DNA from 2 places in the Paenibacillus marchantiae genome. Region 2 is predicted to be linked to the other one. Evidence: riboswitches for the same ligand, from Rfam matches in the RefSeq annotation. Region 2 holds a riboswitch; the other holds the start of a gene.

Region 1 (7,357 bases), 1.4 Mb from region 2:
TGATGAGCCCTCCTTCTCTTCCAACTGTCTACGTTCGGAAGGTGTCAGGAATACAGATAATTTTTGATTAATGGCAATGGTGGATACACCAGATTGTATGGATAACAAGCCTTCAACCATCATCAGCTTGATTTCCATCTCTTTTTTGGACATCCGCTTCAGTTTATTGGACATCGGATGCCACAACACGTAACCACTAAAGATACCGAGAAGTGTCGCGATAAACGCCGCTGCAATTGCATGCGAGAGCTTTTCCATATCACTGAGATCGGCAAGCGCTGCGATGAGGCCTACAACGGCCCCGAGTACCCCGAGTGTTGGTGCATACATCCCCGCTTGCGCGAAGATCAAGGCACCGCCACGATGGCGCTCTTCTGTAGCATGAATATCTTCCATGAGTACATCACTTACAAATTCCTGATCATTGCCGTCAATAATCATACGCATACCGCCGCGCAGGAACTGATCATCAATATCTTCGACTTTCGATTCAAGTGCAAGCAAACCTTCACGACGGGTGGTGGAAGCCCAGTCCATAAATGTGCCGATTAGAGAAACACGGTCAATCAGTTGTTGCTTTTTGAACAGTACCCCGAATAGCTTGGGGATTTTTTTAACTTCAGACATGGGAAATGCCATGAAAATAGTTGCTGCCGTACCAACAAAAATAATAACGTAGGCTGCTGGGTTGTTAACCAGGTTGATAAGGGGCGCACCCTTCAGGAACATACCCACTACAAGTGAAACCAGCCCTAAAACTAGTCCGATAATCGTTGAAATTTCCATCATACACCTCATCCATGAGATAAAATTGAATCCTTTCAAGCGGCTTTATTCGGGCTTCCGGACGAACGTTACACCGCAATCCGTTTAATGTTAGGCATCCTTTAGGGTTGCAGAAACAGTTAAAACGGTCATGTATAGTATTTATCGACCAGATGGCCTTTTTTTTTAAGGGTTATTTTCAGGTATAATAAGATCAAATCTGCTCCTTAGGGGCTAAATAGGAGTGAAAAGCCAATGGGCGTAAAGCATGGACGAGATTATGAAGGAATATTGACAGATTTGACAGAGGCTATAGGCCGAATACCGGACCGCTATGTTTTCTTTGAAATGGATGAGGAAGAATGGTCGCGCCTTGGTGTAACAGAGCAACTCGAAGTGGATGAGGCATTGGCGGAAGATCTGTTCTATGCACTGGGTGAGGAGTCGGTCATTCCGGTAGGAAGTGGAGTGGTCATTCATGACAAGGATCAGCACCGAATTCATATCTTAATTGGGGAAGAAGAACTGACTTTTGTACCGCTCATTTAGTATGCTCCTATAAGATATTTTGCATGGAAAACCGAGTTGGAGAATCTCCCTAAAGCCTTATGGTTAGTGGATCTAGCGCCATTTGTACTATTGGAATTTGAGGCTTGTCCGTGGTAAGATGATAGTCATGAAACGGGCGAACCGCAGGGCGGTGGACCTATGCGTTTGGGTTGCTATGGGTAGCACCAAAGGTTTCGGTGGCAGCATGGACAGTTGTCTGTGATAAGCCATCATATGGGGAGGAAGATAACGTATGGTTTTTTCGCAAGAGGAAGTCGAAGCTCATCTGGGAAGGCTGGAAGGCTGGGAACTGGAAGAGGGACGATGGATTGTCCGCAAGTTCGTATTTTCCAACTACATGAAAGGGATTGCATTTGTGGACGAGGTCGCAGCGATTTCGGAAGCGTTCAATCATCACCCTTTCATTACGATTGACTATACAACAGTCACACTGCGTCTCACATCATGGGATGAAGGTGGCATCACATCTGTAGATATTAAAGAAGCAGAGCAATATAATGAGGCTTTTGAGAAAATGAGGTCGGAATAACCTGGATCGGTTATATCGCACTACCGGAAATGAGTGAAGCATACATGTCAGACGATAATCAGAACAAACCTCTTATTGCTGTCGTAGGCAGCCTTAATATGGATCTGGTGGTGAAGACAGACATCATTCCTGAGGAAGGCGAGACGGTGAGTGGGGAGGAACTGCACTATTTGGCCGGGGGCAAAGGCGCCAATCAGGCGGTTGCTGCTGCACGACTGGGTGGACAGACTACGATGATTGGTGCCGTAGGTTCGGATGGTTTTGGTGAACGCCTGTTGCACAGTCTAACGGAAAGCGGGGCGGATGCCTCGCTAGTTCGCATTCTGGATGATACCGTTACAGGTACGGCCTCTATCTGGCTCTCCAAAGGAGATAACCGGATTATTGTTATTCCTGGAGCGAATGGGCAGGTTATGCCTGCGATGCTGGAAGAGGCGGATACGGTAAAAAGCCTGACTGCAGCCGCAGCGGTGCTGCTGCAGCTGGAGATCCCGCTGCCTGCGGTCACCCGCGCCGCCCAACTGGCGGCTGAAGGCAGCGCATTGGTGGTGCTCAACCCGGCGCCTGCGGTGCCGGGTCTGCCCCAGGAGCTCCTGCGGTGCGTCGACGTCGTCACGCCGAACCGCAGCGAGCTCGCCGTGCTCACCGGCCGGGATGATCTCCGGCCGGAAGACGTGGATGCGGCGGTCGCAGAGCTCGCCGCATCCCTCGGGGCCGCTGTCGTCACGACGCTCGGCCCCGAGGGGGCTGTGTACGCGGCAGCGCCTAGCGGCCGCGTTCAGGCAGAGCGTGCCGGCGCGTGCCGTGCGCCCGGCTACGCCGTAAGCGCCGTCGACACGACCGGCGCTGGCGATTGCTTCAACGGCGCGCTGGCAGTAGCCCTCGCGCGCGGAGAGACGCTGGACGCGGCGGTAAGCTTCGCCATGGGCGCAGCCGCGTTGTCGGTGACGAAGCTCGGCGCCCAGTCCGGGATGCCGTCCGCACGTGAAGTGCAGGCTTTCCTTGCCGAGCAGAAGGCAAAGACCCAGTAATATATGCATACTTTAGGTGAATCAGAGGCAGGCTGGAAGGATACGCTAATGCATCTATTTAGCCATAGCATGGTGGATGTTTTCATCGGAGCATCCCTGAAATGACCAAGAGGCTCTTACTTCCCAGTACGGGAGAGTAAGAGCCTCTTGTCTGTATGACCATTGATAAAACGAGTAACCCTGTATTACCAATAAGGGTTGACTACGTTGCGCGTCTAGCGCCAGCGTGGTTTAGAGCATGAGTAAAGAGCAGAGGATGATTGAAGCCATCACACTCTCTATACATGCCCCCTGCCACAAACTGATCGCCTTGAACATCTTGGATTACTTCTTCTCCGCCAGCCACATCGCAATATTCGCGATTTCTTCATCCTTCAGCTTGTCTTTGAACGAAGGCATACCGCCGCTTTTACCTTTGACGATGGTCGTATAAATCTTCTCCACATCGTCCTGGCTGCCAATCTTCTGCAGACTAGGGCCCATGCCCCCTTGAAGCTGATCACCGTGGCAGGTAATACAGTTTGCTTTGACCAGTGCCTCAGCCTGTCCTGCATCCATTGTAACTTGCGGCATCGTCGGTTTCGCTTCTTCTGCAACTTCCTCTTTCCCTGGAAGCGTAAACATTAGTACAATAGCTAAAGCGCACGCTGCAAAAAATACCCCGCTCATGATCCATTTGTGCATCCCTTATGTCCCCTCCAGAATGAAAGATCATCTAACTTGAAACTATCCATATCATTATAACGGAACCTGTAGTGACATCATAGCATTTTGTGGTAATTTTTTGAACTAATCACATAACCGGGGACTTTTTGGGGTGATTTCAAGCCCTAGTTATTCGCGTGGACCTTCATAGACCATACAGTAAAAAGGTTTCAAACCACCCGGTGTCTGTCGTTCGTATGTATCCTGCGTAACAAATCCGGCTTTGAGATAGACACGAATAGCCCGGTCATTCCAGGTCAGAACTTCCAGATCAATTTCGTTTGCAGGGTTCCGGCGAATGGCTTCCTGCACAATGGCCGAGACAAAAGCCGTTCCTTGACCATGACCACATCGATCGGGGTGCATGCCAAGTCCGATGCGGGTTACACCTTCAAGAGGGAAGTACTGAGCAAAACCGCAAATCTGCTGATCCTCTCCCAGCACCACCGCATATTGTTCTTTCCGTAGCTTGGGATCGCCGAATTCCACTTCAAGTGCTTTCATCTGCTCCCAGGGCAGCCAGCTATAAATATTATAAGGCGGGTCATACTGCCAATCGCAGATTAGTTCCGCGTGTTCTTCTTGCATGGGCACAACGTGAAACGTCACAGGGGCTTCATCCATACAACTGCACGCTCCTCTCATTGTGAACAAGCTATAATGATTTTGATTTGTCCATATACATATACATATGTCATTCCATATCTAAACTTGTTTTCACTCTACAAAAGAGGCGTTCATTTGGCAAGTCCTCGTTTTTGAAAAAAAGTGAAACAAAAGTTCCGGTAATTTCGTTTATATTATAGTGGGATGGGTAAAAACATTATAAGAGCACGGGCAAAGCAATGAAAAATAGCTTTAAAAAAAGTTAAAATTAGGTTTGATAGCTATCCCGAATATGTTAAGGAAACGAAGCACAAAAAAACCGCCGGATAACATTCCTGCGGAGAATGTACCAGACGGTTCTATTATGCTTCGTTACAGTAAAGTTATTGTTACAGCATGACGTTGCTCGGCTTGTCCCTATTCAATGGCCAATGTCTCATATGCGTCCGTGCTCATAATACGTTTAGCGCCAACATAGCGGTTGGCCCAATAGCTTTCGCTTAATTCGCTAATTGTAACTCCTTTGGAAGAAGAGGAGTGTGCAAACTTCCCATTCCCTACAAAGATCCCTACGTGCGAGACCCCTTTGCCCGTTGTATTGAAGAATACCAGATCACCTGGTCTCATTTCCATCCGGGATACCGAATCACCCATGTCGAATTGTGAACTCGATTGGCGAGCCAGATCAATGCCCAGCTTGTCGAATACATAACTTGTGAATCCAGAGCAGTCAAAGCCGTTAAGCGTTGTTCCTCCGCTTTTGTATGTAGTCCCCATTGCTGAATCAATAACTTGGTCCATTTTCGAATCTGCGAATGCGCTGCCTGCTCCAAGCGATAATGCGAATGTGAGGCTGAGTACAGCTGCGGTTAATTTCTTCTTAAACAAGAGATATACCCCTTCCAATGCCTGCGAGGTTAGCTTAAGGATTCGGTTGAAGGTCCCCTATGATCCCTCTGTTGCAAGATCAATTCACCCATAACTGGTTCCCCCGCTTCCCAGGTGCTAGGAATTTGGCTATGCTAGTTATGCACCTGCGAAATCAAGAAATGACGATTAAATTTTAAGTAGTTACAAATATGAAGGTAAAGATTACAAAGTTGTTACTAAAAACTCACTGCGATTATTGTAACAGAGGTATATCACTTTGGCAACGTTTAACAACAAAATTAACAAAAAAACCTCGACCTTTGACGGGGAAAGGTCGAGGTTTGCTTGTTTAACGGCATTTGAAGAATACAACTTTACATAGAGATGGTAACCGTTTTTAACCGTTCGATTTAATCCTTGACCGAGTTGGACTGCCATAGGCGGAAATGGGCACATATTTTCCACAGGCTCAGCAAGCACCGGGCAAGTGGATACGTTTGTTGTAGGATAAGGCCAGTTAAGCCGGTTAGTAACCATGAAGCTGAAGTAAAGGCGCCAAAGACCAGCAGATGAAGGCCGCCCAGCAGGACAGCAATGCCGATTAGAGTGATGACTTGGCGTAGTGCAATCCATATAGCTTGAAACGTACCACGTGCTCCGCCTTCCCCATCGGGAGCTGAGATACCAAACTGCATGTACAGTAGGACATGATGGATAACCCACCCGTATACAATCCAACCAGCAACATAGGGAATACCAGGCAAGAGCAGATGGAGGGAATGAAAACCTTCCATAAAGATGGAATAGAGCTTTGGCGCGAGCCAATAAGCGGGTAGCAGCAGTAATATAGTCCGAATGGTGTGGAGCAACAGCATCGGTTTCCATAAATTTTTGATACCGCGAATGAATGGAATGCGCTCTTCCGAATGGTTATAATGCTGGAGCGAGTAGAGCAGCCCTGCCTGAATGAGTGGGCTAATCAGAATCCGTATCAGCAGCATAGCCCCTAAAATCCATAAATAGCGGTGAACCTCCGGATTCGTTGTCAGACCGAGTTGGCTCTCCATTTTAAATAAAATCGTACTGAGTTCCCCTGTATCAGGGTCAGGATAACGCAGGAGCAGCGGAACCACAGCTGACTGCACCATCCGATAAAGAAAGTATCCCCATACTAATTGATAGAGAAATAAGAGTGCCGCAATGAACATATGCTGACGGACGAGAAACCAGCCTTCACGTATTTTCGCTTTCACTGTATCCACCTCACCATGACAGACTTCCGAATATGGCTTCTATAATTTTGGTTGCGCTCATGCTCCAGCGGGATTTAGTTGGCTCATCCAGTCCGGCTTTCAGAAAATTGTTCATATGATGGTTCTCCAGCACAATCGTGTATAGCGGATCAGTCATAGCCCAGGAAACAGGGGAAGTATAGGTCAGTTTGTAGGTAATGCGCTCCTCGCTACCATCCCATTCTTTCGTCATGGTTTTCCCATCTTCGAACATAATTCGAACAGGAACCTTCTTATATTCACTCCCTTTTTTCTGCAATGTAACCGATGACTCGTACAACGTTTGGCCGTCTTTCAGGATAGGATTGATTGCGATCTTTTCCACTGCAAAGTCAGCCATGCCATCGCCGTATACATACTGATTAAAATAATCGGTCCAGGATGTACGCGTCACTTGTTCCACGACCTTTTGAAAATCAGACGAAGTAGGGTGTTTGAAGCGGTATTTATTCACATAGGTCGAGAGAATACGCTCCATCGTTTTAGCACCAACCTGTTGTTCTATTCCAAGTAATACAAGCTTGCCTCGTGTGTATACGTTTGCTGCATATTGATTCTGGGAATCAAACTTCCAGGAGTCCTGTGTCAGTGAAGCTGGAGAAGTAATGAGACCAGCTTGTACGGGCAGATTCGGGATAAGTCCGTATTCCTGTTCCATTACTTTGTCTTCTGCATAGGAGGTGAATCCTTCGTCCAGCCAAGCCTCTTCAAATTCATTACTCGCGACCATGCCGTAAAAATACTGATGCCCAATCTCGTGCACAACCGTGCGTTCCAGATCGTAGCCAGGAGCAGAATCATCTGCACCGAAGGCGGTGACCAAGGTAGGGTATTCCATTCCCCCTGCGCCATTCCCTGATTTGGGCGGGACAACGATGGACAGTGTGGAATACGGATAAGGGCCAAACCACTTGCTATAATTGGATAGCGCTGCTTTGGCGGCGTAGAAATAACGTTCCTTCAGATCCTCATGAGCAGGGTCGAGATAC
Region 2 (7,357 bases):
GAATTTCAAACCTTTGGCCAGACGCAGCGCTGCGGTTGAACGTGTATAATATTTTCCATCCTCAATGAGTACAAAAGTATCCATGCTGTCCGTGGACAGATTGCCCTTCTCCAGCAATTTTTTCGCTACATCCGATTGGAGTGATGCAAAATGATATTTCCCCTCAGGGTCACGCTTGATAATCCACTTCGTTAATCCTTGGCAGAAATGACAGACTCCGTCCACAAGCACAATCGGGTGTCCCTGATGCTGATCCGTTTGATTTACTGTCATAATCGCGGCCTCCTCATGTGTGCTATTAGCATAACTTACCCGTTTTGAGTCATCTCGGTCGCTTTTTCACATTTTATTTAAGTATAACGGAAAATAGAAAAAGAGCGCAGGCTCTATGCCCACGCTCGTATCTGTTTTGGCAATTACTCGGCAATTGCCTTTTCCATCCATTGGTCGTCGATCATCTGTTGGTGCAGGTCACCAGCCCACTGGTCCATGCATTTGCAAATGAAATCTTTGCGACATACCGGACAAGGTGTTTTCTGTAGACGGCTGATATTGGTCAGCTTCCATTCCGGGGAATGGGAGTAGAATACACGGCATTGTGTACCGTCTACCAATTTCATTTTAAATTCATACAATCCGTCTTCCTTGTTGCCACTAGCTAATTCTAAATTTGCAATACGCGGTCTATAAGACATGGATATCACCTGTTAATTCAAATTTGGTTCATGCATTGACACTTCTTAGTACTAAATCATATTAAAGAAATTTTAGTTCGATGTCAACTCACGCACATTTACCCACCAAATAGAATATCAAGAATGGTACCCACCTGACCCTGTTTTTTCCCTTTCAACACATCCGGATCGAATACTTCTACATATCCACAGGAAGAACAGGCGACGAAGAGATAATGATTGTGCTGAATATCAAACATTTTGCTAAGTCCTGCTCCTGACATGGATACTTCCTTAATATTGCAATCCGTACCCCTGCATTTGGTACATACAAATCGTCGTTCTATCATCTCTTCAATACTCATTGTCGTTCCCCCTTATTCGAATGTATGACTTCAAGCAAGAGTAGATTATGTAAAATAGTACGCTGTTCAACATGCAATCTCCTGCATCTCATCTGTATTATAAAATACAAAACCCTGCCGAAGGCCAGCAGGGTCTTGTACTCGAACATCAGGTATCCAAAGATACCCTGCTCTATATGTTCCCTTTACTCCTACGAGTCAGGTCTTAAACTACATTAAGTACCACATCAATATTGCCGCGTGTTGCTTTGGAGTAAGGACAGAAATCATGTGCCTTGCGTGCAAGATCCTCTGCTTGACTGTGATCCACGCCAGGCATGCTCACATCCAAACGTACAGACAGTTGGAAACCATCATCTGCCGGATCTTTGCCGATGGATACATTACTTGTGACCACCACATTCTCCAATTTCACGCCTGCTTTGCGTGCCACATTGGCAAGAGCACTTTCATAACATGCACCGTATCCCGCTGCAAAGAGCTGCTCAGGATTGGTTCCTTCACCACCGGAGCCTCCAAGTTCTTTTGGCATTTTCAGATCATGCTTGAGCACGCCATCCGAAGAAGCCACCGAACCTGTACGTCCACCTTTAACTGTCGCTGTTGCTGTATATAAAGCTTCCATTAAGAATCTCTCCTTCACCTTTAAGTTTTTTGTTGCCTACAATTCAATTTAAACTTCTGGCTCATTTTGAAACGTTGTTGCTCCTTATTCAGCTTTTACATCTTTATCTTTTTCATGCATTGGGGATGAACACAGGTAATTTATCCAGGGTTGGGTAATATACTAAGGCACAATTCACTCTCCGGTAAATTTTGTCCTCATACACAAAAGTTGCACTAGACAAAAATAATTGAAGGAGTACAATGTAAGTATCAACATAAACGTTTAGACATATGTGAAGTCGTTTAATTACGCTTTTAAGATTTTGGTTTCAATGTTCCAATTTAATCAAAGGAATGACACCGTTCCTCTTCATATAGAATATCAATACTTCAAAGTCGGGTGATTATATTATGAGTAAAAAAAATCCGTTCACCACTCCTTCAAATGAGCCATTGGCTGCGGGCATGGCCCCATCTCTCGGGGAAGCCCACAGCTCCATGAAGGTGCCTCAAAACGCTGCTTGGTGGAAAAAGTTCCTTGCTTTTGTTGGACCGGGTTACCTCGTTGCCGTTGGATATATGGATCCTGGGAACTGGGCAACGGATATTGCGGGTGGTTCACAATTCGGTTATACGTTATTGTCCGTTATTCTGATTTCGAACTTAATGGCAGTTGTGTTACAGTCTCTCGCTGGCAAGCTCGGGATTGTCACAGGACGGGATTTGGCGCAAGCCTGCCGCGAACGATTCAGCATGCCTGTTGTGATCGTATTATGGATTTTGTGTGAGCTTGCGATTGCAGCCACTGACCTTGCCGAGGTTATTGGTTCAGCCATCGCGCTCAAGCTGCTGTTCAACATCCCCATGTTATACGGCGTCATTATTACCGCTGTCGATGTACTGGTCATTCTTTTGCTGCAAAATAAAGGCTTTCGCGCATTGGAATCCCTCGTAATTGTACTAATGGCTACCATCGCCCTCTGCTTCGGGATTGACCTGTTTCTCGCTAAACCAGATATGGGTGGCGTCATGCATGGTTTCGTACCGAATGTCGAGATTTTGCAAAATCCGGCTATGCTCTACATCGCCATCGGGATTATCGGTGCAACCGTCATGCCCCATAATCTGTATCTGCATTCTTCCATTGTGCAGACCCGTCAGATTGAACAGACGCCAAAAGGAAAAAAAGAAGCGATTCTGTATTCCACCATGGATTCAACCATCGCTTTAACGCTAGCTCTGTTCATTAATGCAGCCATCCTGATTGTGTCTGCTGCCGTGTTTCATAGTGCGGGTATGACCCAGGTGGCGGAAATTACAGATGCTTACCATCTGTTGACACCTCTGCTGGGAACCACCATCGCTAGCATCCTGTTCGGTGTAGCCCTGCTGGCTTCAGGCCAAAACTCAACACTCACCGGCACGTTGTCCGGACAGATTGTAATGGAAGGCTTCCTGAACATTCGTATTCCAGCGTGGCTTCGTCGACTGGTTACACGTCTGATCGCTATCATCCCGGCCGTCATCGTAACAGCCATTGCTGGAGAGCACGGAACAGAAGAACTGTTGATTCTTAGCCAGGTTGTGCTGTCTCTGCAGCTACCCTTTGCCGTCATTCCGCTGGTAATGTTTACGAGTGACAAAAAAAGCATGGGGGCTTTTGCCAACAAGCTGTGGCTCAAAATCATCTCCTGGATCATTGCCGGAGTTATCGTTGTCCTGAATGTGTATCTGATTATCCAGACCATTCTGTTGTTCTAGGTTAAACGGAATTACGCCGTATTTTGTCTAACTCAAAAAGGCTGATCAACTCAAGTAACGTACCCCTTGAGACGATCAGCCTTTTATATGTTAGAGCAGCAGCCTAATTATACCGAATAGTTCATAAATACTGCTCTTATTTAGTTGTCTGAATTTTGAGTTACCATTAACAAAGGAAGAAGTTCCTCCAGTGATTCAATAGTCCAGTCTGGACGCTCTGCATCCGCAAGCTCCGGCTGGAATCTGCCATAACCCTGCAAAATCCGGATCGTGTGCATACCCAGCTTCTTAGCCGGAATAATATCATTATCAATCCTGTCGCCGATCATGACCGCTTCCTCAGGTTTGCATCCCGCCTGTTTCAACGCTACAGCATACAATTCAGGATCAGGCTTGGACACTCCTTCTTCAGCCGAACAGGCCAGCACATCCACATACTTGCGCAAGCCGTAGCTATCCAGCCGATTTTCCGTCCCCGGACTCTGATTGGCAATGATACCAATCTTATAGTTTTGCGACAACGTCTGGAGAACAGCGTCGGCTGACGCGAAGGGGCGCTCAAGCTCTTTGCGGAACTTCAGCTTCTCCTGTATCTGTTCCCGGTGCCCCTCGTCGCTGATAAGGGTACGAATAGCCAATTTCATCGGCCATTGCTCGTAATTTCGGTAGGAGGCGGCAAATATATCTCGCACCGTCTGCATCTCCACCTGATAACCAAGCGCACAAGCTTCACGAACGAACTGACCGATAATATCATCTACCGGCTCCCATTCGTCCACGAGCGTATCCCCCACATCAAAGAACAACCATTGTATTCCACGTACATCCGGCACGCCTATTCCTCCTCGTTAGCCACAGGAAATCCATATCCCTATTTCCCAAACCATAAAAAAGAAGACCCACCAACATGCATGAGTCTCCTCAAGTTTCCGTTTATTTATGATTTCAATTATAACAGGCAGCTGACACTGGATCAATCACAGGAATAGTACTAGCCACTAGCCATTCAGTAGAAACCCAACTTCCCCATTCAAGGAATATACAATACGGTCTGCTCCCATTCCCCGATAGATCCCTTTGGGGTGGCTTTGTTCCGTAATGACACACAGGGACTTGGATGTCCAGGAGCGGCAGATCTGTAAATATCGACAGGTCAGGTTTAGGCTATTTTCAAAAATAAAAACATTGCCGACACTACCTTGCGGCAAAAACCATTTCTGAGCAGCAGCTGTGTTCATGCGAATGACATGCTCCACACCGATTCTCCGGAGCCTGCGCTCTTCCCCTGCACTGTTGGTCAGAACGGCAAACGGCATTTTTTTGTACATCAGCAATTTGATAAATTTACGTCCTGCTTCATTTGGAGCAGTCACTAAGATCATCTCTTTATCCATCATTCGTTCCTCCCTTGGCGTGAAAAGACAACAAAAAAGAAGCGTGGGGGACCAAGGCCTCCCGGACGCTTCTTCAATAATCCATAGCAAAAAGACACTATGAACCAGCGTACGGCTTGTTGCCTCTCCCTTTAACGCTTACGAGGTTAGCTGACGGATTCGGGCGCGAGAGTCGCCCTATTTCCGGCTGTCACCGGAAAATTCACCCCATGGATGCCTACTGTCCTGGACAGTTCATCCTGTTGGTTCCCCCGTTTCCCACCCATGAATGAATGGAAACTCAGCGATTAAAACATCGTTCTTTTATAATCATTAATCAGAGCGATATTATCGTTTGTTTCGTTTTTCATGTAAAATTTAATTTAAATTGGAATTACGATATGAATCATACACCCGTGCCATATTGGTGTAAAGTCTGCGCAGATCACCGAATCGACGGATTTTTGCCATTTCACATCAATAATAGCGCTTACAACGTATCCATTCTCTACCCATCTCATCAAAGCTCTCTAATTCTCTCTTTAGCGAAATTCAGGTAGCAAATCAGTCACAGATCATACACGACAGCTTCAAATTGAGTTAAAAAAGCAATATTAATTTTGCATTATTTAATTGTAATCAATATAATAGAAGAAAGAAGAATATGAAATGGAGGCGATTTTCATGTCAGTCTACGACTACAAAGTAAACACCCTTCGCGGTCAGGAAGTTGAAATGTCCAACTATCGTGACAAAGTACTGCTTATCGTGAATACAGCAAGCCAATGCGGCCTCACACCTCAATTCAAAGGTCTGCAAGAGCTTCAGGATAAGTTTAAAGACTCCCCATTCGAAGTTCTTGGTTTTCCAAGCAACCAGTTTGCACAGGAAAAAGGCTCTTCTGATGATATTGCCGAGTTCTGCCAGATGAACTATGGTGTTAGCTTCCCGATGTTTGAGAAGATCGATGTGAATGGTTCAAGCGCTCACCCTCTTTTCCAGCACCTTACCAAAGAAGCGCCAGGCGTACTCGGCTCCAAAGCCATTAAATGGAACTTCACCAAATTCCTTGTGGATCAGAACGGACGTGTTCTGAAACGGTATGCTCCCAAAACAACACCTGATAAAATTGAAGCGGACATCAAAGAATTGCTTAAATAACAAGTAAAGGCCATCCGACCCAGCAGACAGAATGAGCATGCATTCAGGGGAAACGGGTGACCTTTTTTTTGTCTGGCCCATCTGTACTGTAAATAAAACAAAAAAAGAAGAAGCTTCCCATACGGGAAGCTTCTTCTTTATCGTTCTTATGATGCGGTCGAGAGGACTCGAACCTCCACGGGTATACACCCACTACCCCCTCAAGATAGCGTGTCTGCCATTCCACCACGACCGCATGTCGTAAATAATCGGCAACAAAATTGATTATACCCGGTTCATGTTTAAAAGTAAAGCATTTTTCTTAATATCATTTTAACTGCGCTTTTCCTTCCATAAATCGTATAATCTCGTCATTTTCTCCTACGAAGTGCATATGATTAAATTTGATCTCGTTTGTATACCCGATTAGGCCGATCACTCTACTTTATTTGTATTACCATCCTTCACATCCTCTTAGTATAAAGTAACTCATAAAGTTATATAAAATAACACTAAATAGATTTAATATTCAAAAAACAAAGAAACTATTGACAAAAAGCGGATATTTATGTGAATATATATATCATATAATTCGGATTTACAAACATAAAGCGAACCAAAAAGGAGTATAAATGTTATTTAACATAACATTTAACGAACGTAGGAGGCGAAAGATTGTGAACCGTGGGAATAAGCTGCTCGATTATGTCAAACTGCTTGATTCCTCTATCCAGGTCGGAGGGTTCACCCATTCCTTCGGTATGGATGCCCATATCGCTGAAGGTACCATTCGTAGTGTTGAAGATCTCGAATCATTCATGCGCTGTCAATTGCATCCCAGCATCGTGCGTCTGGAAGGTATGGCGATTAAAGGCATATACACCGCCGCAGATCACAAGGACGCATGGCGTACAGCCCTCATCGACAAACTCGTTCATGTCCAGCGCACCCCAGTCAATCTTAGAGAACATGCCTCCATTATGGGCAAACGACTAATTAAGCTAGCTCGCGCACTACACCCCTGGATTGATTTTAGCCATCTCGAACAAACGCTGGCTAAGTATGAATCTGTTGGCTGTCTCCCCACTGTTCACGCCTGGATTAACCACCACCTCGAAATCCCTGTCGAGGAGGCGGTCCTTGGTTATCTGCATTCAGCCATGAGTGCCTGCATAACCGAAGCCTCCAAAGTGATTCCCCTTAACACCGATACAACCCAGGACCTGCTGGTTCGCCTGGCCGCAGACCTGGAGCATGAATGGCATACCGTCAGCGCCTCCGCTGCGGATGGACTGGTACAACCAACCTCATCGTCCATGAAAACGTTGTTTCCAAGCTTTCACATGCTTGGAGCAGGGCTTCACGCATACAGAGCCTAATTCCCATCCCCTTTTTCTTCACACAACCCATCTCCTCACACAGTAAAATATAAAAAAAC

Evidence for each region. Region 2 has a riboswitch for cyclic di-AMP ahead of PTQ21_RS12100 (HAD family hydrolase). Riboswitches for the same ligand answer to the same signal wherever they lie in the genome.
Region 1: linked by a shared signal. The riboswitch ahead of PTQ21_RS05705 (C40 family peptidase) and the one ahead of PTQ21_RS12100 (HAD family hydrolase) in region 2 are both predicted to bind cyclic di-AMP.

Annotation. Positions count from the first base shown of each region.
Region 1 is NZ_CP118270.1:1,249,752-1,257,108, forward strand. Features, by position in the region: gene motA (flagellar motor stator protein MotA) at 1-786, opposite strand, end outside; gene PTQ21_RS05680 (hypothetical protein) at 1,021-1,314, shown strand; gene PTQ21_RS05685 (4a-hydroxytetrahydrobiopterin dehydratase) at 1,568-1,864, shown strand; gene rbsK (ribokinase) at 1,894-2,895, shown strand; gene PTQ21_RS05695 (c-type cytochrome) at 3,220-3,579, opposite strand; gene PTQ21_RS05700 (GNAT family N-acetyltransferase) at 3,730-4,224, opposite strand; gene PTQ21_RS05705 (C40 family peptidase) at 4,624-5,094, opposite strand; cyclic di-AMP (ydaO/yuaA leader) riboswitch at 5,098-5,235, opposite strand; gene PTQ21_RS05710 (hypothetical protein) at 5,487-6,329, opposite strand; gene PTQ21_RS05715 (M1 family metallopeptidase) at 6,340-7,357, opposite strand, start outside.
Region 2 is NZ_CP118270.1:2,675,746-2,683,102, reverse strand. Features, by position in the region: gene PTQ21_RS12130 (thiol-disulfide oxidoreductase DCC family protein) at 1-273, opposite strand, end outside; gene PTQ21_RS12125 (hypothetical protein) at 417-695, opposite strand; gene PTQ21_RS12120 (zinc ribbon domain-containing protein) at 794-1,039, opposite strand; gene PTQ21_RS12115 (organic hydroperoxide resistance protein) at 1,245-1,664, opposite strand; gene PTQ21_RS12110 (Nramp family divalent metal transporter) at 2,111-3,406, shown strand; gene PTQ21_RS12105 (HAD family hydrolase) at 3,547-4,239, opposite strand; gene PTQ21_RS12100 (HAD family hydrolase) at 4,405-4,803, opposite strand; cyclic di-AMP (ydaO/yuaA leader) riboswitch at 4,921-5,096, opposite strand; partial or broken gene PTQ21_RS31490 (glutathione peroxidase) at 5,449-5,727, shown strand; gene PTQ21_RS31485 (hypothetical protein) at 5,856-5,954, opposite strand; tRNA gene PTQ21_RS12090 (tRNA-Leu) at 6,093-6,175, opposite strand; gene PTQ21_RS12085 (urease accessory protein UreF) at 6,597-7,298, shown strand.